Regions from separate parts of the Pseudomonas sp. NPDC007930 genome, predicted to be linked through region 1. Evidence: predicted binding sites of a transcription regulator. Region 1 holds the regulator's gene; each other region holds the start of a gene.
What was found. The regulator FliA, encoded in region 1, starts transcription of late flagellar genes. The targets are predictions, from matches to a motif close to CTAAAGTTTNNNNNNNNNNNGCCGNTAA.

Region 1 (5,635 bases):
CCTGGTGTGGAAAAAACAAAACGACGAAAAACTCCGGGTGATCGCCGAAACCCAGCGCCAGCAAGAGATGCTGCCTTCGCCGCAACGCGCACAGGAGGTCAAGGAGCTGGGCTGGGACGACGTCACGCCGATCGACATGATCGGCCTGGAAGTGGGCTACCGGCTGATCCCGTTGGTGGACCGCAACCAAGGTGGCGAATTACTGGCGCGGATCAAGGGCGTGCGCAAGAAGCTCTCCCAGGACTTGGGCTTTTTGATGCCCACCGTGCACATCCGCGACAACCTTGACCTCGCCCCCAGCGCCTATCGCTTGACGCTGATGGGGGTGATCCTCGCCGAGGCGGAGATATACCCCGACCGCGAACTGGCGATCAACCCCGGCCAGGTGTTCGGCAACCTCAACGGCATCCAGGCGCGCGACCCGGCCTTCGGCCTGGAAGCGGTGTGGATCGAAGTCAGCAGCCGCGCCCAGGCGCAGTCGCTGGGCTATACCGTGGTAGACGCCAGCACCGTGGTGGCCACGCACTTGAACCAGATTTTGCAGAAGCACGCCCACGAACTGCTCGGCCACGAAGAAGTGCAGCAGTTGCTCTCGGTGCTGGCCAAGGCTTCGCCGAAGCTGGCCGAAGAGCTGGTGCCCAGCGTGCTGTCGCTGTCGGCGTTGCTCAAGGTGCTGCAGTCGCTGTTGGCCGAGCAGGTGCCGGTGCGCGACATCCGCACCATCGCCGAAGCGATCGCCAACAACGCCAGCCGGAGTCAAGATACCGCCGCGCTGGTGCAGCATGTGCGCGCCGCGCTGGCCCGTGCAATCGTGCAAAGCATTGTGGGCACTGAGTCCGAGCTGCCTGTGATCACCCTTGAGCCGAAGTTGGAACAGATATTGCTCAATAGTCTTCAGAAGGCTGGGCAGGGTCAGGAAGAAGGCGTTCTGCTCGAGCCGGGGATGGCTGAACGCTTGCAGCGTTCGTTGATCGAAGCCTCGCAGCGCCAGGAAATGATGGGCCAGCCAGCGATACTGCTGGTGGCCGGGCCGGTTCGGGCGATGCTCTCGCGCTTTGGCCGCCTGGCGGTACCGAACCTGCATGTGCTGGCGTACCAGGAAATACCGGATAACAAACAAGTGACGATCGTTGCGACAGTAGGGCCGAACGGCTGAGGTAGCGGGCTATGCAAGTGAAGCGTTTTTTTGCCGCCGATATGCGTCAAGCGATGAAGCTGGTGCGTGACGAGCTGGGCTCCGACGCTGCCATCATCGGCAACCGCCGCATTGCCGGCGGGGTAGAGCTGACCGCCGCGCTCGACTACAAACTGTCGGCGCTGGCCCCGCGTGAGCCGAACCTGGAGCTCGAAAGCGAGCTGCGCAAAACCCAGTCGCGGATCGTCTCCGCCCAGGCCGAACTGACCACCCGAGGTGGCGACACCGACGGCACCACCAACCGCCAATTGTTCGCCGGCCTGCCGCTGACCGCCGCCGAGCCGCTGATCGAACCGACCTTCGACGAACCGCTGCGCGCCGCCCCGGTGGCACCGGCCAAGCCCGCCGAGCCGGCCATGGACCAGCGCTTGTTCGACTCGATGCGCCAGGAACTCAACGGCCTGCGCGAACTGCTCGAAGTGCAACTGGGCTCGCTGGCCTGGACCCAACTGCAAGGCAGCCGCCCGGAACAGGCCAACCTCTGGCGCCGCCTGCAGCGCATCGGCCTGAGCGGGCCGCTGTCGCGCCAGTTGCTTGACCAGATCGGCGAGTTCAGCGAGCCGCGCCAGGCTTGGCGCATGCTGCTGGCGCATCTGGCGCGGATGATCAGCACGCCAGAGGTCGAGCCGCTGGAAGAAGGCGGGATCATTTCGGTGGTCGGGCCGGCCGGGATGGGCAAAACCACTACGCTGGCCAAGCTTGCCGCGCGATATGTGCTTAAATACGGCGCGCAAAACATCGCTTTGGTGAGCATGGACAGTTTCCGTATCGGCGCCCAGGAACAGCTGAAAACGCTGGGGCGCATTCTCAACGTACCGGTCACCCACGTCGACCCCGGCCAATCGCTGGCCCAGGCGCTGGAACCGCTGCTGCGCAAGCGTGTGGTGTTGATCGACACCGCCGGCCTGCAAGCCAGCGACCCGGCCCTGAAGCTTCAGCTCGAAAGCCTGGCCGGGCGCGGCATCCGCGCGCGCAATTACCTGGTATTGGCCACCACCAGCCAGAAACAGGTGCTGACCGCCGCCTACCACAGCTACAAGCGCTGTGGCCTGGCCGGTTGCATCCTGACCAAACTCGATGAATCTGCAAGCCTCGGTGAGGTGCTGAGCCTGGCGATCAGCCATGAGCTGCCAGTGGCGTACCTCACCGATGGCCCGCGCATCCCCGATGACCTTCACCTGCCGCGCCGGCACCAGTTGGTAAGCCGCGCGGTGAGTGCGCAAGTACAGGAAGAGCCCAGCGAAGAGGCCATGGCCGATATGTTCGCTGATCTCTACCACAGCCCCGGCAAGCGTGCCGGGTGAGGGCAAGGGCGATGGAAAATGCAATCTACCTGCGTGAAGTGCTGCCCCTGGCAGGCTCGCGTGGCCTCGGTCTGAAGTGACAAGGTAAAGAACGAATGGGCAGCATGCATCCCGTACAGGTGATCGCGGTGACCGGCGGCAAAGGTGGCGTCGGCAAGACAAACGTGTCAGTGAACCTCTCGCTGGCACTGGCCGAACTCGGCCGGCGAGTGATGTTGCTCGACGCCGACCTGGGCCTTGCCAACGTTGACGTGCTGCTCGGGCTCACGCCCAAGCGCACCCTGGCCGACGTGATCGAGGGCCGCTGCGACCTGCGCGACGTCTTGCTGCAGGGGCCGGGCGGCATCCGCATCGTGCCGGCGGCCAGCGGTACCCAGAGCATGGTGCACCTGACCCCGGCCCAGCATGCCGGGTTGATCCAGGCGTTCAGCGAAATCGGCGACAACCTCGACGTGCTGGTGATCGACACCGCCGCCGGGATCGGCGACTCGGTGGTCAGCTTCGTGCGCGCCGCCCAGGAAGTGCTGTTGGTGGTGTGCGACGAGCCCACGTCGATCACCGATGCCTACGCCCTGATCAAGCTGCTCAACCGCGACTACGGCATGAACCGCTTCCGCGTGCTCGCCAACATGGCGCAAAGCCCGCAGGAAGGGCGCAACCTGTTCGCTAAGCTTACGAAAGTGACTGACCGTTTCCTTGACGTGGCCCTGCAGTACGTGGGCGCGGTGCCTTACGATGAAACGGTGCGCAAGGCCGTGCAGAAGCAACGCGCGGTGTACGAGGCGTTTCCACGCTCCAAGTGCGCGCTGGCCTTCAAGGCCATCGCCCAGAAGGTCGACACCTGGCCGCTGCCCGCCAACCCTCGCGGGCACCTGGAGTTCTTCGTCGAACGATTGGTACAGCAAACCAGTGCGGGGCCCGTATCATGAGTGCCAGCGGATACCGGATGTACAACAAGGCTTCTCGCGAGTCGCAGCAATACCAGCTGATTGAACGCTATGCGCCGCTGGTCAAGCGCATCGCCTACCACCTGCTGGCGCGCTTGCCCTCCAGCGTGCAGGTCGAAGACCTGATCCAGGCCGGCATGATCGGCCTGCTCGAGGTGTCGACCAAGTACGACTCGAGCAAGGGCGCCAGTTTCGAGACCTACGCCGGCATCCGCATTCGCGGCGCGATGCTCGATGAAGTGCGCAAGGGTGACTGGGCGCCACGCTCGGTGCACCGCAATACGCGCATGGTCAGTGACGCGATTCGCGCAATTGAAGCGCGAACTGGCCGTGACGCTAAAGATCACGAGGTTGCTGCCGAACTCAAGATGAGCCTGGACGAATACTACGGGATCCTCAACGACACCCTCGGTAGCCGCCTGTTCAGCTTTGACGACCTGCTCCAGGAAGGCGAGCACGAAGGCACCCACGAAGAGGGCGCCAGCAGTGGCGAGCCATCGCGGGGGCTGGAAGACGAGCGCTTCCAGAAGGCCTTGGCCGAAGCCATCGCCAACCTGCCGGAGCGGGAGCGGCTGGTGCTGTCGCTGTATTACGACGAGGAACTCAACCTCAAGGAAATCGGCGAAGTACTGGGCGTGAGCGAGTCGCGGGTGAGCCAGTTGCACAGCCAATGCGCGGCACGTTTGCGCAGCCGGCTGGGTGAGTGGCGGGCCCGGTAACAAAGTTGCGGGTTTTGTAAAAGATTTGCTGGATCAGGGCGTTGGCTGTGTGATATCACGCCAGCCATGCCTGCTCATGCAGTCGCGTTTGCTGTGAACTGGTTTGAATGCTTGCGCCCCCGGGGCTGGGCGTGTTTAAGACTGCTTGGAGGTCTACTTGGACAAGAACATGAAAATCCTCATCGTTGACGACTTCTCGACGATGCGGCGAATCATCAAAAACCTGCTGCGTGACCTGGGCTTCACCAACACCGCCGAGGCCGATGACGGCAACACGGCGCTGCCCATGTTGCACAGCGGCAACTTCGACTTTCTGGTCACCGACTGGAACATGCCTGGCATGAGCGGCATCGACCTGCTGCGCACCGTGCGCGCCGACGACCGCCTGCGCCACCTGCCAGTGCTGATGGTCACCGCCGAGGCCAAACGCGAGCAGATCATCGAAGCGGCCCAGGCCGGGGTCAACGGCTACGTGGTCAAACCTTTCACCGCCCAGGTGCTGAAAGAGAAGATCGAGAAGATCTTCGAACGCGTCAACAGCTGACTCAGCCTACGGGGGCCCCATGGAGCCGAAGCATTCATCGTTGGGGGACTTTGAGTCCACCCTGAAAAAACACGCCCATGAGTTGGTCGAAAGCCTGGAACAAGGAAAGTTCAGCGAGGCGGTCGAACTGATCCATGAGCTGAATCAGGCCCGTGATCGCGGGCTGTACCAAGAGGTCGGCAAACTGACGCGCGAGTTGCACAGCGCGATCGTCAGCTTCCAGATCGACCCGCGCCTGCCTGAAGCCCAGGAAGCGTCGCAAATCACCGACGCCACCGAGCGCCTGGACTACGTCACGCGCCTGACCGAAAAAGCCGCCAACCGCACCATGGACCTGGTCGAGCAAAGCCTACCGGTGGTGCAGGGGTTTGGCGACGCGGCCAAAGACCTGCGCGCCGACTGGCAGCGCTTCATGCGCAAAGAGGTCAGCGCCGAGGAATTCCGCGAGCTGGTCAAGCGCGTAGACACCTTCCTGGAACGCAGCGAGGCCGATGTCTCGAACCTGCACACCCACCTCAACGACATTCTGCTGGCGCAGGACTTCCAGGACCTCACCGGCCAAGTGATCAAGCGCGTGACCAAGCTGGTCACCGAGGTGGAAGGCAACCTGCTCAAGCTGGTGTTGATGGCCAGCTCGGTCGACCGCTTCGCCGGCATCCGCCACGACCGCGAAGAGCTGGAGCGCGAGCAGGACAAAGAAAAATATCCCGATAGGGGTGAAGGTCCGCAGATTCATGCCGATAAGCGTGATGACGTGGTATCCGGTCAAGACGACGTGGATGACCTGCTGTCGAGCCTGGGCTTCTGATTCCGGGCTGCAGGCACCGTTCCAGGCCCGGCGCTGAGCCGCCGCGGCCGGGCCGTACTTAACGAATTCCAGGAGCACCCCTACATGAGCTTCGGCGCCGATGAAGAAATCCTCCAGG
Region 2 (5,635 bases), on a different contig from region 1:
TACTTGCCCAGGTTGCGCAGGCGCTCGGCGATCAGGAACAGAATGATCGGCCAGCCCACCAGAAAGCCGATCGAGTAGATCAGCCCGTCGTAGCCAGAGGCGAACACCAGCGCCGAGATGCCCAGAAACGAGGCGGCCGACATGTAGTCGCCGGCGATCGCCAGGCCGTTCTGAAAGCCGGTGATGCGCCCACCGGCGGCGTAGTAGTCGGCGGCCGAGCGGTTACGCTTGGAGGCCCAGTAGGTGATGCCCAGGGTGAGCGCCACGAAGGCGACGAACATGATGATCGCCGGCACGTTGAGGGGTTGCTTCTGTACCGCCCCGGTGAGGGCGTCGGCGGCCAGGGCCAGGGGCGCTACGGCGGCCAGCGCGGCCGCGACTGCAAGGCGGCGGATCATGGCTTCACCTCGTTGAGGATGGCTTGGTTGAGCTGATCGAATTCGCCATTGGCGCGGCGCACGTAGATGGCCGTGAGCACGAAGGCGCTGAGGATCAAGCCGACCCCGATCGGAATGCCCCAGGTGATCGCCGAACCGGGGCTGAGCTTGGCCCCCAGCACGTGCGGGCCATAGGCGATGAGCAGGATGAAAGCCGAGTAGAGGGCGAGCATGATCGCCGACAGGATCCAGGCAAAGCGTTCGCGCTTGGCCACCAGTTCCTTGAAGCGAGGGTTTTCCTGGATGGCCAGGTAGATGCTGTCGTTCATTGTTTTTGTCTCCGCAGCACGGTTGGGGTGGAACATGCTCCACTTTAGGCGTGCGCGGGGGCAAAAAAAGACGACTTTAGTAGTAGGGGGAGCAGGCCCTCCCCGTTTGGGGAGGGAAGGGGGCAAGCGGCAAGTTAGAAGCTGGGAGCGTTCACAGCTTGCTGCTTGCTGCTTGCCACTTGCTGCTCTAGCCCTCCATCTCCAGGCGTTTGCGCACCACTTCCACCAGGCGGTCGGGCTGGAACTTGGAGAGGAAATCGTCGCACCCCACCTTGCGCACCATCGACTCGTTGAAACTGCCCGACAACGAGGTGTGCAGCACCACGTAGAGCTTGGCCAGGCGCGGGTCCTGGCGGATTTCGGTGGTCAGCCGGTAGCCGTCCATTTCCGGCATTTCGGCGTCGGTGAACACCATCAGCAGCTTCTTGTTGAGGTCTTCACCGGCATCGGCCCAGGCCTTGAGCATGCGCAGGCCCTTCAGGCCGTCGCTGGCCACGTGCATCTTCATGCCCAATTGCGACAGCGTGTCGCGCAGTTGCGCCAGGGCCACGGTGGAGTCGTCGACCAGCAGCACTTCGCGGCCACGGGCGCGCTGCAGCACGTTGTCTTCAAGCTTCTCGCGGGAGACCTTGGCGTTGTACGGCACGATCTCGGCCAGCACCTTCTCCACGTCGATCACCTCCACCAGGTTGTCGTCGACCTTGGTGATGGCGGTGAGGTAATGCTGGCGCCCGGCGCTGGAGGGGGGCGGCATGATCGCCTCCCAGTTGAGGTTGATGATGCGGTCTACCCCGCCCACCAGGAACGCCTGCACCGAGCGGTTGTACTCGGTGACGATGATGGTGCTGTTCGGCCCCGGCTGCAGCGGGCGCATGCCGATCGCCTGGGACAGGTCGATCACCGGCAGGGTTTGCCCGCGCAGGTTGACCACCCCACACACGAAGGCATGGCGCTGCGGCATCAGGGTCAGCTTGGGCAGTTGCAGCACCTCTTGCACCTTGAACACGTTGATCGCGAACAGTTGCCGGCCAGAGAGGCGGAACATCAGGATTTCCAGGCGGTTTTCACCGACCAGTTGCGTGCGCTGATCGACCGAATCGAGAATGCCTGCCATGGATGAATGCCTCGGGCGCTGAAAGGTAAAGGTACTGGAGTGGGCTATCGGCCAGGTGGGCTGGAACTTTAGGTCTGGCTACAGGGCCCTCGCCCCACACCCCAGTATCAGGGAAACCCTGAGGAACCCTCAGGGAATGCCGGATAGGTTTGGTGCCCGATTGCCATTATTGTGACGCTATTCTCAGATGCTTGAATGGAGTCAGCCCGTGCACGCCACCCCCGCCAACGCCTGCTTCACCGCGCCGGCCGCTGCTGGCGGCCTCGGGCTGCCCGTGCTGGGCTGGCTCACCCAGTTGCACGATTGCCTCGACCACCTGGCCCTGCTCAACGGCGACGACGAAGCCGCCAGCGCCCTGCGCTATGCCCTGGTACGCCTGCACGCCACCGCCCAGGCCAGCGGCCTGGCCGGGGTGGCGCAGTTCGCCGCGGCGGTGGCCCTGGCCCTGGCGGCGTCGCCCAGCCCCTGGCACCAGGACGGCAACAGCCGCGGTGTGCTGCGCCAGTGCCTCGACCTGATGGCCTGGCAAGTGGAGCTGGCAGACCCTACCACCGGCGAACTGAACCTCGACCAGCAAGAACAACAGCAACTGCTTACCGAACTGCGCGACACCCTGGCTGGCCGGCAGTTGAACCTGCCCCTGCCCGGCTGGGCGTTCGAACGGCGTGCGGTGTGATGCCGCAGGGTGGCATTGCGCCATTACCGAAAAGCGTCACACTTTGCAATAAAACGCCGACCAGTGGCGGCTGAAATCCGTTTTATGTGTACAAAGTGGTACCATGCGCCGCCCCTCCTCCCTCCTAGGGCGGCCTGTATCGCACACCATGCAGCACTCTGACCTTCAACCTGGCGCGTGGCCCCGCCGGCTTTTGCCGGGGCTGGCCGGCACCTGCGCATTGGCCAACCTGGCGGCTTGGTATTTCGCCGTGGGCAATGGCCCGGCGCTGCTGGCGCTGAACCTGCTTTGCGCCGCCGCGCTGGCCTGGCACGCCCTGCGCCCGGCAGCGCCGCAGGCCCTGGCCGCGCAGTTGCTGGCGGTGCGCGAGCATGAGCGCCAGCGCCTGGGCCGCGACCTGCACGACGAACTCGGCCAGTTGCTGGGCTTTTGCCGCCTGCGCCTGGAATGGCTCGGCAAGCGCCTGGGCACCGAGCTGCAGGCCCCCGCCCAGGAAATAAACGCAGCGTTGGCCGAAGCGCTGGAAAAAATGCGCGACATCAGCAGCCTGCTCAACCCTCGCCAACTGGCCAGCCTGGGCCTTGAAGCGAGCCTGCGCAGCCACTTGCTGCGGGCACTGGCCGGCACCTCGCTGCAGTGGAGCCTGCAATGCCGGCAGGGCCTGAACGGGCTCGATGAGGCCATGGCGGTGGCGGTATTTCGCATCGTTCAGGAGGCTGCCAGCAATACCTTGCGCCATGCCCAGGCGCGGCACCTGAGCGTGCAGCTCGAGCGCCAGGCGCAGGGCCTGGCGTTGGCCCTCAGCGACGACGGCCGCGGCTTTGACGGCGCCGCGGCGCTGGCCCAGGGCCGTGGCCTGGCCGGCATCCGGGAGCGCGCCCAGGCCCTGGGCGGCCACTTGCGGGTGGCCAGCGCGCCCGGCCAGGGCTGCCGCCTCAGCGTGCTGCTGCCCTGGCCCAAGCCGCGCGCCGCCCGCGCCGGGCGAGAGGCGCCATGAGCTGCCGGCTGCTGTTGGTCGATGACCACGTGCTGATCCGCGCCGGGCTGCGCGCGCTGTTGGCCGACATCCCCGGCTACAGCGTGGTGGCTGAAGGCGACGACGGCAGCCAACTGCTCGACCTCAGCCGCCGCCACCGCCCGGACATGGTCCTGCTCGACCTCTCGATGAAATCCCTCGGCGGCCTGGAGGCGCTGCGCGCGCTCAAGCGCCAGGCGCCGGCGCCGCGGGTGCTGATCGTGACCATGCACAGCGAACCGCGCCTGGTCATGCAAGCGCTGGAAGCCGGCGCCGACGGCTACCTGCTCAAAGACAGCAGCGCCGCCGAGCTGGAACACGCGCTGCAATCGCTGCGCACCGGCATCCGTTACCTCAGCCCGGCGGTGGCCGGCGCGGTGATCCAGCGCGCGTTGCAGCCCCAGGCCCGCCCCGCGGCCCAGGCGCTGACCGCGCGGCAGCTGGAAATCCTGCGGCTGATCGCCCGCGGCAAGGCCACCCGCGAGATCGCCCAGGGCCTGGGGCTGAGCATCAAGACCGTCGAAACCCACCGCGCCCAGCTGATGAAGCGCCTGCAGGTGTTCGACGTTGCCGGGCTGGCGCTGTACGCGGTGCGCGAAGGCATCATCAACCTGGATGACTGAGCAGCGCGCAGTTCTGCGGCAGGTGCACCTTCAGCGCCTTGGCGCGGGCGGCAAAGCGCAGGTTGGCGCTCTTCACCGGCTCGCCGTCGAGGTTGATGTCCAGCCCTTCGCCGGCGTGCACCTCGACCCACGGTAGCCGCGCCCGCACGAACAGGTTGTCCAGCACCAGGCCGCCGGCCAGCAGCGCCTTGAGCGCGCCGATCACCTCGCCCGGCGCCGGCAGGATGCACACATCGAGCAGGCCGTCGTCGGCCAACGCCTCAGGGCACAGCACGTGGCCGCCGCCGGCCTGGCGGCCGTTGCCGATGCCCAGCGCGAGCAACTCGCCCTCCCACTCGAACCCCGGCCCGGCCAGGCGCCCATGGGCGGCCTTGAGCTCGCTGAAGCGGCTGAGCCCGGTGAACAGGTAGGCCGCGCCGCCGAGCACTTTTTTCAGGTCTTCGGAGGTGTTGGCCGTGACCTGGCTGCCAAAGCCGCCGGTGGCCATGTTCAGGAACAAATGCTCGCCGGCCTCGCCGAGGTCGATGTCCCGCGCCGGGGCGTTGAGCAGCGCCAGCGCCGCGGCTGGCTCCAGCGGCACCCCGGCGGCGCGGGCGAAGTCATTGGCGGTGCCCAGCGGCAACAGCACCAGCGAGGCGTCTTCGGGCGCTTGCGCCAGGGCCTCGGCCACGTCCCTGAGGGTGCCGTCGCCACCCCCGGCGATGATCGTGCGGTAGCCGGCGGCCAGCCCTTCGGCCACCAGCCGCTGGGCATCGCCGGCCTCCCAGGTGACCCGCACCAGCAGCTCCCAGCCCTGCTCGCGCTGGGCCTGTACCGCCTGGCGCACCTCCTCGTTGAGGGCCTGTTTACCGTGCAGAATCAGCCATGCCTTACGTTCGATCATGATGTAGCCCCCATTAGCGATGAGGCATAGACCACAGCGCGGGCAAAAAGCGCCACAGTCATCAAAATGACAAAAAACCGACCTTTCGTCCGCGGGGCTTCCAAAAGGTCAATTTACTGACTAATATCGCTTTCACATCACTTCTTCACCGTTCCAGCCTCGGGTTCCCCCAGCGCCGGGCGGTAGCTTGCTCGCTGTTCTCGCCCTGCCCCCTTATTCGTATCCAGCCCCGTTTGGCTGCGCCTTGCGCGGGCCACGCCTGGCTATTACTTTCGTGCGCGCCCGCGCCTACCTGAGAGGTTTGCTCCCATGAGCGCTCTGATCCCCTGCATTATCGCCGGCGGTGCCGGTACCCGTTTGTGGCCGGTTTCCCGCGAGGGCATGCCCAAGCCGTTCATGCGCCTGCCCGACGGCGAAAGCCTGCTGCAAAAAACCTTCGAGCGCGCCGCTGGCCTGCCCGGGGTAGAGCGCATCCTCACGGTGACCAACCGCGACGTGTTCTTCCGCACCGTCGACGACTACCGCCAGTACAACCACCAGCAACTGGCGCTGGATTTCATCCTTGAGCCGAGCGGCCGCAACACCGCGCCGGCGATCGCCATGGCCGCCCTGCACGTG
Region 3 (5,635 bases), on a different contig from region 1:
GTGAACCCGTGGCCAGCACCGTCAGGCCCAGTACAGCAAGGCATACCAGTGCCACTGGATCGATCAGGCGGCGCCCCTGCAGCCAGGTGGCTAGCCAGATTGCGGTGAAGGCGCCGAATACGTGCGCACTGAGCAGCGGGTTGTACAACGCGCCGTACCCGTTAAGGCGCTCGGCGCCGGAAGGGACCAAGACCGCTAGGTAGTACACCAACGAAACGCCGGCTGCCAAAGCGGCTACCATCGCGGCCCAGCGGGTGAGTTGCATCAGTTGCCGTTGCGAACGCAGGGCAATGATGGCGCTGTTGAACAGCAACAGGGCAATGAACAGTGGCCGTTTGGCCAGCGAGAGCCAGCTCTCATCCGTTTCCGCCCATGCCACTGTAATAATCGTGTACACGCTGAACGCCGCAAATGCTGCGAACAGCGGGTTCATCACCAACGGCCTTAGCAACGCGGGCCGTAACACCAGCAACACTGCTGTCGGCAGGGCAAGAAACACGTAGAAAAGTTGATGAACCCGATTGCGGTCCCCGGCGATGAACATGCTGACAAGGATGATCAGCCAGCCCAGGGGGATCAGGTATCGCTCGAAGAAATCGGCGCTGCGGTCACGCAGTGAAGCGGTGGAAACTCCAGAAAACATTGCTCGTTCTCAATCCTTGGTGTGTCGGCGGCGCGCATGATGGCATTTTCGCACTAGGGAATCCATGCAAGTTCCCTTTCGTCTCATAGCGTATTCGGCAATCGCGATCGGTAATCGTTTATTTTGAATCAGTGGATGTATTCTAGGATTGCCCAATAATAAAACTGCCCCCCTAACCATCGGTGCCTGCCCCATGACCAGCACCTCCGTTTTGCCCTTGGTCTCCATCGTCGCCCCCTGCTACAACGGCGAAAAATACCTGGCGTTGGCCCTGGAGGGCATCTACGCCCAAACCTACGCCAACATCGAAGTCATCATCGTCGACGACGGCTCCACAGACGGTAGCCTAGCGCTGCTGGAAAAGCTCCAACCTACCTATGGATTTCATCTCCATCACCAGCAAAACCAGGGGGTGAGCGCGGCGCTGAACCATGGCCTGAAGTACGCCAAGGGCAAGTACGTCGCCACCCCAGACCTCGATGACATCATGCTGCCCGAGTCGGTCGCGGTACGTGTGGCGTTCATGGAGGAGCACCCGGAGACCGGGATCTGCTCCGGCAACAGCCGGTACATCGACGCCCAGGGCAATGTGCTCAAAACCGAAAAGCGCAGCCACCCCAGCCGCTACGATTTCGCCGACATCCTGCGCAACGCCCGGGTGTGCGGCGCGCCCGCGGCTTTGTACCGGATGGCGGCCCTCGAGGCAGCAAATTTCTACGACCCGGCGCTGCAGGTGCAGGATTTTCAGATCACTCTGAGGGTGACCCAGGCCGGCTACTTCGTCGATGCGCTGCCGGTGTTGATCACCCTGTACCGGCGCCACCCGAACAACCTGTCGCGGCGTTACAAGAAGGTGTTGATAGCGGACCTGGCCGCCATCGCGCCGTACCGCGCACACCCGGAGTACGAGGCAGGCTATGCGGTGGTGCTGCATAAGGCACTCAAGTACGCCGTACGCGAGGACCGGGCCGATGCCTGGCGTTTGTTACGCCAGGTGCCGCGCCGGCAGTGGAACCGGGTGACTTTTCAGCGGTTCAAGCGGTTGGTGAGCCTTTGGCCGAAGGCGATGTTCAAGCGTTTGGCGGGTGGGAGGAAGGCTTAGGATTCGTGGGCGTTTGGTTGGCGAGTGGGGTAGGGCCTTTCGCCAGGCCGCCGTAATGCTATCCACTTAAGCAAAAGGCATTGCAGCTCAACGGCCTTGTGAGGGTGCGATCACGCACGCCCGCGCGCGCAGGCGCTGCTCCTACCGTGCGAATGCCACCTCAGTGCAACCCCGCCGGCCTCACCCCCGCATACGGGAACTTCGACAGTGGCTTGACCCAGAACCGCTTACTCTCCGCCTGGTCCGGCGGCAGCACGGCTTCGCCGCCCCAGCCGTCGTGCTTCAACGCTTCGCGATAGGCATCCCATTCCAGCTTGATGGCGGCTTCTTTGGCGATTGCCTCACTGTCGAACCAGCCCAGCACATAGGCTTCGCCTTGTTCACGGCCGTGCTCGATGAGTAGGTAAATGTTGTCCATGGAACCTCCAGCGGGTTGCAAGCGTGTTACAGGCCTCTATCTCTCAGGCTATCGGCAGGTGGGGTAAATGTCTAACCGCCATTCGTCAGTGCAACCCCTCTGCCTTGCTCACAATAATCGTTTTAGCACGCCACACCCCCCTCAAGTACCGCTTGGCTTGGCCGATACCGCCCTAAGGGTTGTACGTCAACTCACCTCTACCGATAACACCCACAACCAAGAGAGCCTGCCATGCACCTTCGCCACCTCTCCATCGCCCGCCGCGCGGGGCTGGGTTTCACGTTGATCGCGGTATTGGTCGCCGTGCTCGGGGCCTTTGCGTTGGTCCAGATGTCGGCCATTCGCCAGAGCGAAGTCACGGTAGAAACCAACTGGGTGCCGAGCATGCGCCTGGTAGGTGACGTGCGTGAGATCATGCTGCGCATCCGCACTATTTCCCTGCGCCTGGCGTTGGACCCTGATCCGAAAAACGCCAGCACCTACCGCTCGCAGATGGACACCCGCACCCAGGACCTGGCGAAAAAACTGCAAACCCTCGAGGGCTATGTAGACACCCCCCAGGAGCGCGCGCTGTACGAGCCGTTCAAGGCCAGCCTGGGCGAATACCAGAGCGCGTTGGCGAAGTCCTTCACACTGGCCGACCAAGGCCAGCGCGAAGCGCTCAACACCTTGCTGCTGGTAGACATGAAACGCGTGGTCGATGGCAGTGGCGCGCAGTTGCAGGCGCTCACGGACTTCTACAACCAGCAGGTAGAGCAGGAAGGCAAAGCCGCTGAGGCGCAGTACAACCGCTCGTTCACCGTGGTGCTGGCCTTTGTGCTGCTGGCCGCGCTGGCCACCGTGGCCCTGGCGCTGTGGCTGACCCGCAGCATCGTGCGCCCGCTGGGCCAGGCGGTGCAGGCGGCGGAAACCGTTGCCGCCGGGGATTTGACCCAGCCGCTGCCGGTCGAAGGCAACGATGAAGTGACCCGCCTGTTCCGCGCGCTGCAGGCCATGCAGCAAAGCCTGCGCGGCACTTTGCAGTTGATTCGCCAGTCTGCCGGGCAACTGGGCAGCGCCGCCAGCCAGTTGGATGCGGTGACCCAAGACAGCAGCCGCGGTGTGAACCGCCAGAACGATGAGATCGAACAGGCCGCCACGGCCATCAACGAGATGACCTCGGCGGTGGAGGAGGTGGCGCGCAACGCGGTGTCGACCTCCGAGGCGTCGAGCCAGTCGAATACCTCGGCCCAGCAAGGGCGGGTGCGGGTGGAAGAAACCGTGAGCGCGATCCAGGCGTTGTCGGGGGATGTGCAGAACACCTCGTCGCTGGTGCAAAGCCTGGCCGCGCAGTCGCAAAGCATCGGCAAGGTGCTGGACGTGATCCGCGCCATCGCCGAGCAAACCAACTTGCTGGCGCTGAACGCGGCGATTGAAGCGGCACGCGCCGGCGAGTCCGGCCGGGGCTTTGCGGTGGTGGCCGATGAGGTGCGTGCGCTGGCCCACCGTACCCAACAGTCCACCCTGGAGATCGACCAGATGATCACCGCCATGCGCGGTGGCTCGGCGCAGGCGCTGGAGTCGATGAACAGCAGTAACCGCCTGGCGGCGCAAACCCTGGAGAAGGCGTTGTCTGCCGGGCAGGCGTTGAATGAGATCACCGCGTCGATCGGGCAGATTTCCGAGCGCAACCTGGTGATCGCCAGCGCGGCCGAAGAGCAGGCCCAGGTGGCCCGCGAGGTAGACCGCAATATCGTCAATATTCGTGATTTGTCGATCCAGTCGGCCAGTGGCGTGAGCCAGATCAGTGTGTCCAGCGGGGAGCTGGCGCGCTTGGCGGCGGAGCTGAATGAAGGGGTGGCGCGGTTTAGGGTGTGAGGCTGCGATGGCGAGCCGCTACCCAGCGGCTCGCAAGTGGTTAATTTATAAAGCTTTGCAACAGGCTGCTTACAACGGCCGCGCATTTGGTATGCTGCCGCGCTTCGTATTCGCCGTTTTTTGGGCGAAGTTCACAATAAGCCGGGCGGTATCGCGTTCTGCGATTCGGTAGCGTAATTATGGTCAGTTCTACTCTTATGGCCCGTTTGGGCCAGTCTCCCTGGCGCAGTACGCCGGTCATCGCGGGTGATGCCCCAGGCGCGCTGCCAGTGGTTTTTGGCGTTGATGCCAAATTTTTGCCCCACGCGGCGATTACCTTGCAATCGGTGATCGAGTGCAACCCCGGCGTTGCGTACCATTTTCACTTCATCAGTTGTGCCTGCCTCACCGCGGCGCAGGCCCAAATGGTGCAAATGCTCGAAGGCACGGGCTGCCTAGCCACGTTTCACCAGGTAGATGCCGGGTTGTTTACCCAATTCCCGCAAACCGCGCTTTTTCCGCAAGCGGCCTATTACCGCTTGCTGGCCCCGTTCATCCTGCGTGGCAGCGCCCGGCTGCTGTACCTGGATGCCGATATCGTCTGCCTTCAGCCACTGGCGCCGCTGTGGCGGGCCTTGGCTGAGGGGCAGGTGGTGGCGGCGGTCAGTGACGCACCCAAGGCGGTCACGGCACGTTGCGCGAGCCTGGGGCTGGCGGCCGGGCAGTATTTCAATTCCGGCGTGTTGCTGGTGGATGTGCCGCGTTGGCACCAGGCCAAGGTGACACAGCGAGCATTCGAGGTGCTCGAAGCGCGTGCCACGGAGCTGTGCTTCCCGGACCAGGACGCACTCAATATTGTCCTTGAAGGGCAGGTTGAGTTCGTAGAGGGCCGCTACAACTGCCAGTTCATGTTGGGCCATAAACGTAGCGACTATGCCCGTGCGATCCCCGCCGGCACGGTGTTGTTGCATTACGCGGGGGCGAACAAGCCCTGGCAAGTGTGGAACCGCCAAGCCGGTGTGGCGCCCTACCACGCTGTGCGTGCCCGCTCGCCTTGGCGTAAGCAGCCGCTAGACATGCCAGCGACTCATGAGATGGCCCGGCGTGTTTACCGCCAGCATCTACGCCGGCAAGGCTGGCCGCGGGCGTTGACCTGGTTACTGAGCTTATGGATGAACCCGCAAAAAGTTTGGCCCTGAACACTCATTTTTTGATCCCGCGTTGGATGCTCTGCCCGTGAAAGCGCTCATTTCCGTAGTCATGCCGTGTTACAACAACGGCCGTTTCATCGAAGCCGCCCTGGACGCCGTGTTTGCCCAGGATTACCAGCCCATTGAAGTAATCGTGGTCAATGACGGCTCCACCGATGACAGCCTGGCCACGCTACAGGCGCTGCAAGCACGGCTCCCGTTCAAACTGCTCAGCCAGCCCAACGCGGGCGTGAGTGCTGCGCTGAACCTGGGTTTGGCTCACGCCAGCGGTGAATACGTGGTAACCCCCGACTCTGACGACGAGATGCTGCCGGGCGCCCTCACGGCGCGGGCCGCGTATATGGATGCGCATCCAGACGTAGGCATCGTGGGCGGGTTGGCGGTGTTCACCAACGCTGAAGGCCAGCCCTACAAGCAGGAGCGGC
Region 4 (5,635 bases), on a different contig from region 1:
CCAGGTAGGTGAAGCCTGAACGGTGGTGGGTCTGGCAGTGGGTGATCACCTCTTTATCAGGGGTGATGCCCAAGGCCAGCAGCTCGGCGGCCAGGCCTTCGCGAATGCGCAGCTGGCGGTTTTTGTCCATGCCGGCGGTCCATTCGTAATTGACCGCGCCGGGGATGTGCCCGCCACGGGCGGCGACGACCTTCTCGCCGGAATACTCCAGCGGGCCGCGGGCATCCCAGATGGCCAGGTCGGCGGCGCCGAGGCGGCCGAGCAGGTAATCGAGGGTGGCGGTAGGGCCTGGGTGCAGGGTGAGGGCCACGGGGCCCGCCACCGGCGCCGGCACCTCGGTGCTCAGCGGCAGGCCTTCGGCCTCCCAGGCCAGCACGCCGCCGTTCAGGTAGTGGTAACGGCTGTGGCCGATCACGTCGAGCAGCCAGATGAAGCGCCCGGCCCAGCCGCCACCTTCGTCGTCGTAGACCACGTAGACCGCGTTGGGGTTGTGCCCCAGTTCACCGAACAACGCCTGCAGCGCGGCCATCTCGGGCAGCAGCCCGGGCGCTGGCGGCTGGCCCAGTTGGGTGCGTTTGGGGTCGACGAAGCGGGCACCGGGAATGTGCCCGGCCTGGTAGCGCGCGGGGCTGGTCAGATCGACCAGCACCAGCTCGGCGCAACCCAGGCGGCTGTTGAGCTCGGCCGCTTCGATGACCAGCGGCAGGCCGGAAAAATCAGGCATGTAGGCTCACCCTTGAGGGGGAAAAACGCCGATTGTAGCGCAAGGCTCACTTCTTGCGGTTGCTGAAGGTGGTCAGGGCCTTTTCGATGCATTGCGAGGTTTTGCCAAAGGCCTGCACGGAGAGGTCGGCCAGCGGCCCGCCGCCCTGATCGGCCACCACCAGCATCACCACCCGCTCGTGGCTGGCCAGCGAGCGCATCAGCAGGTGCTCGCCGCGAAACAGCGTGCGCAGGCTGCTCGGCAGCAGTGGGCTGAGTTGCTCGTTGTTCTCCGGGCTCAGGCGCAGTTGCCCGGGCTGTTCGATCAAGCGCTTGAGCACCGGGCCTTGGTCCAACGGGAAGGTCAGTTCGGCGGCGGGCTTGGGCAGCCCGGCGATCTGGTGCACGCGCAGTATCGTCTGGCTTTTATCGAGCATCAGCAGCATCACCCGCTGCATGCCGCAGGCCACCAGGGCGTCGCGGGCCGAGGTGGTCAGGTGCATGGCGTTGTTGAACGGGCTGGGCTCGACCAGCAGGTCGGCGCAGCGCCTGCGCCACATCGCCAGGGCTTCGGCGGACGGCGGCGGCGCCGGTTGCAGCTTGCGGTGGATGCGCCGCTCGGTCCACGGCCAGATCAGCGCCACGGCCGGGTGCCAGAGGTCGGGCTGGGCCACCGAGCGCGCGCTTTGCGCCGATTGCTGGTGCACCTGGGCTTGCACGTCGTCCAGCGGCAGTTGCGTGTACAGGGCGATCATCTGCTGCCAGCGCAGCACGTGGGGGGTGTCCCAGGCCTGCTGCGCCGCCAGTGCCAGGCCGTTGGCCAGCAAGATGGTATTGGCTGGCTGGTTGGCGAAGCGGCGGATCTGCGGCTCGGCGTCCAGCCGGCGCTGCTGGCGCAGCGGGTCGTCGAGGTCGCGGGCAATCAGCATCACCGTGGCCAGCGAGCGGCGGTCTTCGACCAGCGTGCGGTAGCCCTGCAGCACCCACAGCGGCAGGCGCCAGCGTTCGGCCAGGGCCTTGCACACATCCAGCAGCGGTACGCCAAACAGCTGCTGCTCAACCTTCATCGCCGGCTCGCCACGGTGCACCACGCGCAGCTCCCACTCTTCGATGAGCTTGGGGTGCAGCAGCGCCATCGGCCACAGCGGCGAGAGGAACAGCAACGCGCCCCAGTGGATTTCCTGCCACAGCCGCGCCAGGCGGGCGGCGAACAGGCCATTGGCCAGCTGGGTGGCGTGCTGGCTGACCAGTTGCAACTGCCGCAGCGCCGGCGGGATCTCGCCCGGCTCGACCGCCGGTAGCCGGCGCAGCAAATCGCCGGTGCGCTGCAGGCCCATGCGGGTCATCGCCACTTCCAGGCTTTCGGCCGGCTCCAGCAGGCCGCCGCCGGCATGGGCATTGGCTTCGCGGATGACGTTGAGCACCAGTGCCGGGCTTTCCTGCATGCGTTCGGCGATGTCGCGCAGCGAGCGCCGGCTATCGTTCAAATAAGCGCACACCCGTTCGTGGCTCTGCTTCGGAACGGGGAGGCGGACATCGCCCAAGGCTTTGACCCAGCTGTCGACGGAATTCGGTGTGGCGGCTGTCATAAAGGGCCCGCAGGGTGGCTGTTCTGGCTTTTCACATCTTGTGACTATAGTCTGGCGCACTTCTGCCGATAGGTAGAAGCAGAGATTGAGGCGGCAGCCCGTGCCGCGTTCCCCTTTGGTTTTCGAAGTGCTCCTGACCTATGGCTAAAATTATCGGCATTATCGTCGTATTCGCGAGCGTGATCGGCGGCTACGTCCTTTCCCACGGCCAGCTCGCGGCGCTGATCCAGCCTTTCGAGGTCATGATCATCGGCGGTGCGTGCCTCGGTGCATTCCTCCAGGCCAACCCCGGCTCGATGACCATGCACGTCTTCAAGAAAGCCTTGAAGATGTTCGGCTCGCGCTTTACCCATGCCTTCTATATCGAAGTGCTCAGCCTGGTCTACGAGATTCTCAACAAGAGCCGCCGCGAAGGCATGATGGCGATCGAGGCCGACATCGAAGATGCCGCCGCCAGCCCGATCTTCGCCAAGTACCCCAGCGTGCTGAAAGACGCCCGCATGACGGCGTTCATCTGCGATTACCTGCGCATCATGTCGTCGGGCAACATGGCCCCGCACGAGCTCGAAGGGCTGTTCGACATGGAACTGCTGAGCATGAAGGAAGAGCTGGAGCACCCGTCCCATGCCGTGCAGGGCATCGCCGACGGCCTGCCGGGTTTCGGTATCGTGGCCGCGGTACTGGGTATCGTGGTGACCATGGCCTCGCTCGGCGACGGCGACAAGGCCGCCATCGGTGGCCACGTGGGCGCGGCGCTGGTGGGTACCTTCCTCGGTATTCTCGCCGCCTATGGCTTCTTCGGCCCGCTGGCGTCGTGCCTGGCCCATGACGCCAAGGAAGAAATGAACACCTACGAGGCGATCAAGGCCTCGCTGGTGGCCTCTGCCTCGGGCATGCCGCCGACCCTGGCCGTGGAATTCGGCCGCAAGGTGCTCTACCCAGCGCACCGCCCGAGCTTTGCCGAGCTCGAAGAAGCGGTACGTGGTCGCTAAGCCATGGAGAACAATCAGCCAATCATCGTAAAGCGCGTCAAGCGCTTTGGCGGGGGGCACCATGGCGGTGCCTGGAAAATCGCCTTCGCCGACTTCGCGACGGCGATGATGGCGTTCTTCCTGGTGCTCTGGTTGCTGTCCAACGCCACGCCTGAGCAGAAAATCGCCATTGCCGGGTATTTCAAAGACCCGATCGGCTTCACCGAAAGCGGCTCGCCCTACGTGATCGACCTGGGCGGCTCGCCGCAGCTGTCGCCGGACCACACGCTGAACCCGGAAACCCAGGAGTCGCCGCCCAAGCCCGACACCGAGGCCCAGCCGCAAACGCAGATCAACCCGGAACAGGCTGAGAACATCGCCGAGAAGGTCGAAAAAGACCGCCTCGAGCTGCTGTTGCAAGAGCTGCAGAACAAGGTGGATGAGAACCCGCAACTGGCCAAGTTCAAGGACCAGATCCTGTTCGAGATCACCCAGGACGGCCTGCGCATCCAGATCATGGACGCCGAGAACCGGCCGATGTTCGACATCGGTAGCGCGCGCCTGAAGCCGTACTTCGAAGACTTGCTGCTGGCCATGGCCGACACCATCAAGGAAGTGCCGAACAAGGTCAGCATCAGCGGCCACACCGACGCCAAGCCGTACGCCAGCAATGGCGACTTCGGTAACTGGGAACTGTCGGCCAACCGCGCCAACGCCGCGCGCCGCGCGCTGGTGATTGGCAGCTACCCGGAAAGCCAGGTGGCGCGGGTGGTGGGGTATGGCTCGTCGGCGCTGTTCGACCGCAAGAACCCGCTGAACCCGGTGAACCGGCGCATCGACATCACGGTATTGACCAAGAAGGCCCAGCAGGCCATCGAAGGCGATGCCAACGAGGACGACAAAACCCCACCGGCCGCTGCGCCTACGCCGCCACCGGGGGCCGCCAACGGCGCCCCTGGCAGCGCCCCGGCTGCGGCAATCGACCCGAACCGCCCGGTGCAGCCGCGTGAACTGCGCGAGAAGCTGAACATCTTCGACAACGGCGCGATGGCGCCGGGGGCGGGCGGTAAGCAGTTGTAAGGCGGCTGGCCCTTCGCCCGGCACAGCCGGAGTGCCGGACCACGGCCTCCCACGAGATTCGTGTAAGTACTTGATTTACGGGGCAACACAGAACCCGTGGGAGGCCGGCTGTGCCGGGCGAAGGGCCCCGTCAGTATTCGCTTTTCGGCAAACTGGCAATGATCGAGCGGTAGCTGTGCATCCGTTGCGGTTTGATCTGGCCGGCTTCCAGCGCCCCTAGCAGCGCGCAGCCCGGCTCGCGGTCGTGCTTGCAGTCGCGAAAGCGGCAATGCCCGAGCAGCCCGGCAAACTCGATGAAGCCCGCTTCGACGTCGTCACGGCTGACGTGCACCAGGCCAAACTCGCGGATGCCCGGCGAGTCGATCAGGTTGCCGCCGCCGGGGAAGTGATACAGCCGCGCGGTGGTGGTGGTGTGGGTGCCCTGGCCAGACCACTCCGACAGCGCCCCTACCCGTGTGCCAACCCCCGGCAGCAGGCTGTTGACCAACGAAGACTTGCCCACCCCCGATTGCCCGACGAACACGCTGGTGCGGGTTTTCAGCTGCTCCTGCAGTTGCTCCATGCCATCGCCCTCGTGGGCAGACACCTCCAGCAGCGGGTAGCCCAGCTCGCGGTACACCTGCAGCAATGCCTGCAACGCCGGGGCGTTTTCGGCGTTGATCATGTCGGCTTTGTTCAGCAGCAGCAGCGGCTGGATGCCGGCGTGCTCGGCCGCGACCAGGTAGCGGTCGATCAGGTTGGCATGGGGCTCGGGCGCCGGGGCGAACACGATCACGATCTGGTCGACGTTGGCCGCCACGGGCTTGAGCTGGCCGCGGGAATCCGGCCGGCACAGCTCGCTGTGGCGCGGCAGCTGCGCCACGATCACGCCATCACCTTGGTTGCCGGCACGCCACACCACGCGGTCGCCGGTGACCAGCGTCGGCAGGTTGGCGCGCAGGTAGCAGCGGGCGATTTCGCCGGGGGCGGCCTCGACCTCCACCTGAACGCCAAAGTGGGCAATCACCAGGCCTTCCTGCTCCGGGCCCAGGTCGCCCCCTTCGAGCACTTCCAGCGCTTGTGATTCACGCTTGGCCGCGCGCGAAGCACGTTCGTTCTGGATCTTGTCGATGCGCCAGGACTGGCGGCGGGTGAGCTGGCGTTTGGCCATGAATGTCTCGCGGTAGCGCGGTATGATCCGCCGGCTGAATGAAGCCCGCGAGTTTAGCACGCCACGTGCGCTAAACTGCGCAGCACTAGCCGAGGAGTCCCCCATGCAAAACCCACAGAACCTGATCTGGATCGACCTGGAAA

Region 2: ACFZCE_RS18320 (chemotaxis protein CheW) is a predicted target of FliA. The motif match lies at 1,865-1,892, and genes of this name have one in related genera.
Region 3: ACFZCE_RS15375 (methyl-accepting chemotaxis protein) is a predicted target of FliA. The motif match lies at 2,304-2,331, and genes of this name have one in related genera.
Region 4: motA (flagellar motor stator protein MotA) is a predicted target of FliA. The motif match lies at 2,336-2,363, and genes of this name have one in related genera.

What each region holds. Positions count from the first base shown of each region.
Region 1 is NZ_JBIBKC010000005.1:110,067-115,701, forward strand. Features, by position in the region: gene flhA (flagellar biosynthesis protein FlhA) at 1-1,156, shown strand, start outside; gene flhF (flagellar biosynthesis protein FlhF) at 1,168-2,499, shown strand; gene fleN (flagellar synthesis regulator FleN) at 2,595-3,428, shown strand; gene fliA (RNA polymerase sigma factor FliA) at 3,422-4,165, shown strand; gene ACFZCE_RS13125 (response regulator) at 4,335-4,709, shown strand; gene ACFZCE_RS13130 (protein phosphatase CheZ) at 4,729-5,517, shown strand; gene ACFZCE_RS13135 (chemotaxis protein CheW) at 5,602-5,635, shown strand, end outside.
Region 2 is NZ_JBIBKC010000009.1:17,028-22,662, reverse strand. Features, by position in the region: gene ACFZCE_RS18330 (cation/acetate symporter ActP) at 1-398, opposite strand, end outside; gene ACFZCE_RS18325 (DUF485 domain-containing protein) at 395-706, opposite strand; gene ACFZCE_RS18320 (chemotaxis protein CheW) at 894-1,820, opposite strand; gene ACFZCE_RS18315 (hypothetical protein) at 2,029-2,496, shown strand; gene ACFZCE_RS18310 (histidine kinase) at 2,645-3,493, shown strand; gene ACFZCE_RS18305 (response regulator) at 3,490-4,134, shown strand; gene yegS (lipid kinase YegS) at 4,118-5,017, opposite strand; gene ACFZCE_RS18295 (mannose-1-phosphate guanylyltransferase/mannose-6-phosphate isomerase) at 5,327-5,635, shown strand, end outside.
Region 3 is NZ_JBIBKC010000006.1:227,814-233,448, forward strand. Features, by position in the region: gene ACFZCE_RS15360 (O-antigen ligase family protein) at 1-643, opposite strand, end outside; gene ACFZCE_RS15365 (glycosyltransferase) at 837-1,745, shown strand; gene ACFZCE_RS15370 (hypothetical protein) at 1,906-2,163, opposite strand; gene ACFZCE_RS15375 (methyl-accepting chemotaxis protein) at 2,395-4,020, shown strand; gene ACFZCE_RS15380 (glycosyltransferase) at 4,218-5,198, shown strand; gene ACFZCE_RS15385 (glycosyltransferase) at 5,260-5,635, shown strand, end outside.
Region 4 is NZ_JBIBKC010000003.1:479,584-485,218, forward strand. Features, by position in the region: gene ACFZCE_RS09730 (rhodanese-like domain-containing protein) at 1-724, opposite strand, end outside; gene ACFZCE_RS09735 (HDOD domain-containing protein) at 771-2,291, opposite strand; gene motA (flagellar motor stator protein MotA) at 2,432-3,283, shown strand; gene motB (flagellar motor protein MotB) at 3,287-4,342, shown strand; gene rsgA (small ribosomal subunit biogenesis GTPase RsgA) at 4,473-5,492, opposite strand; gene orn (oligoribonuclease) at 5,596-5,635, shown strand, end outside.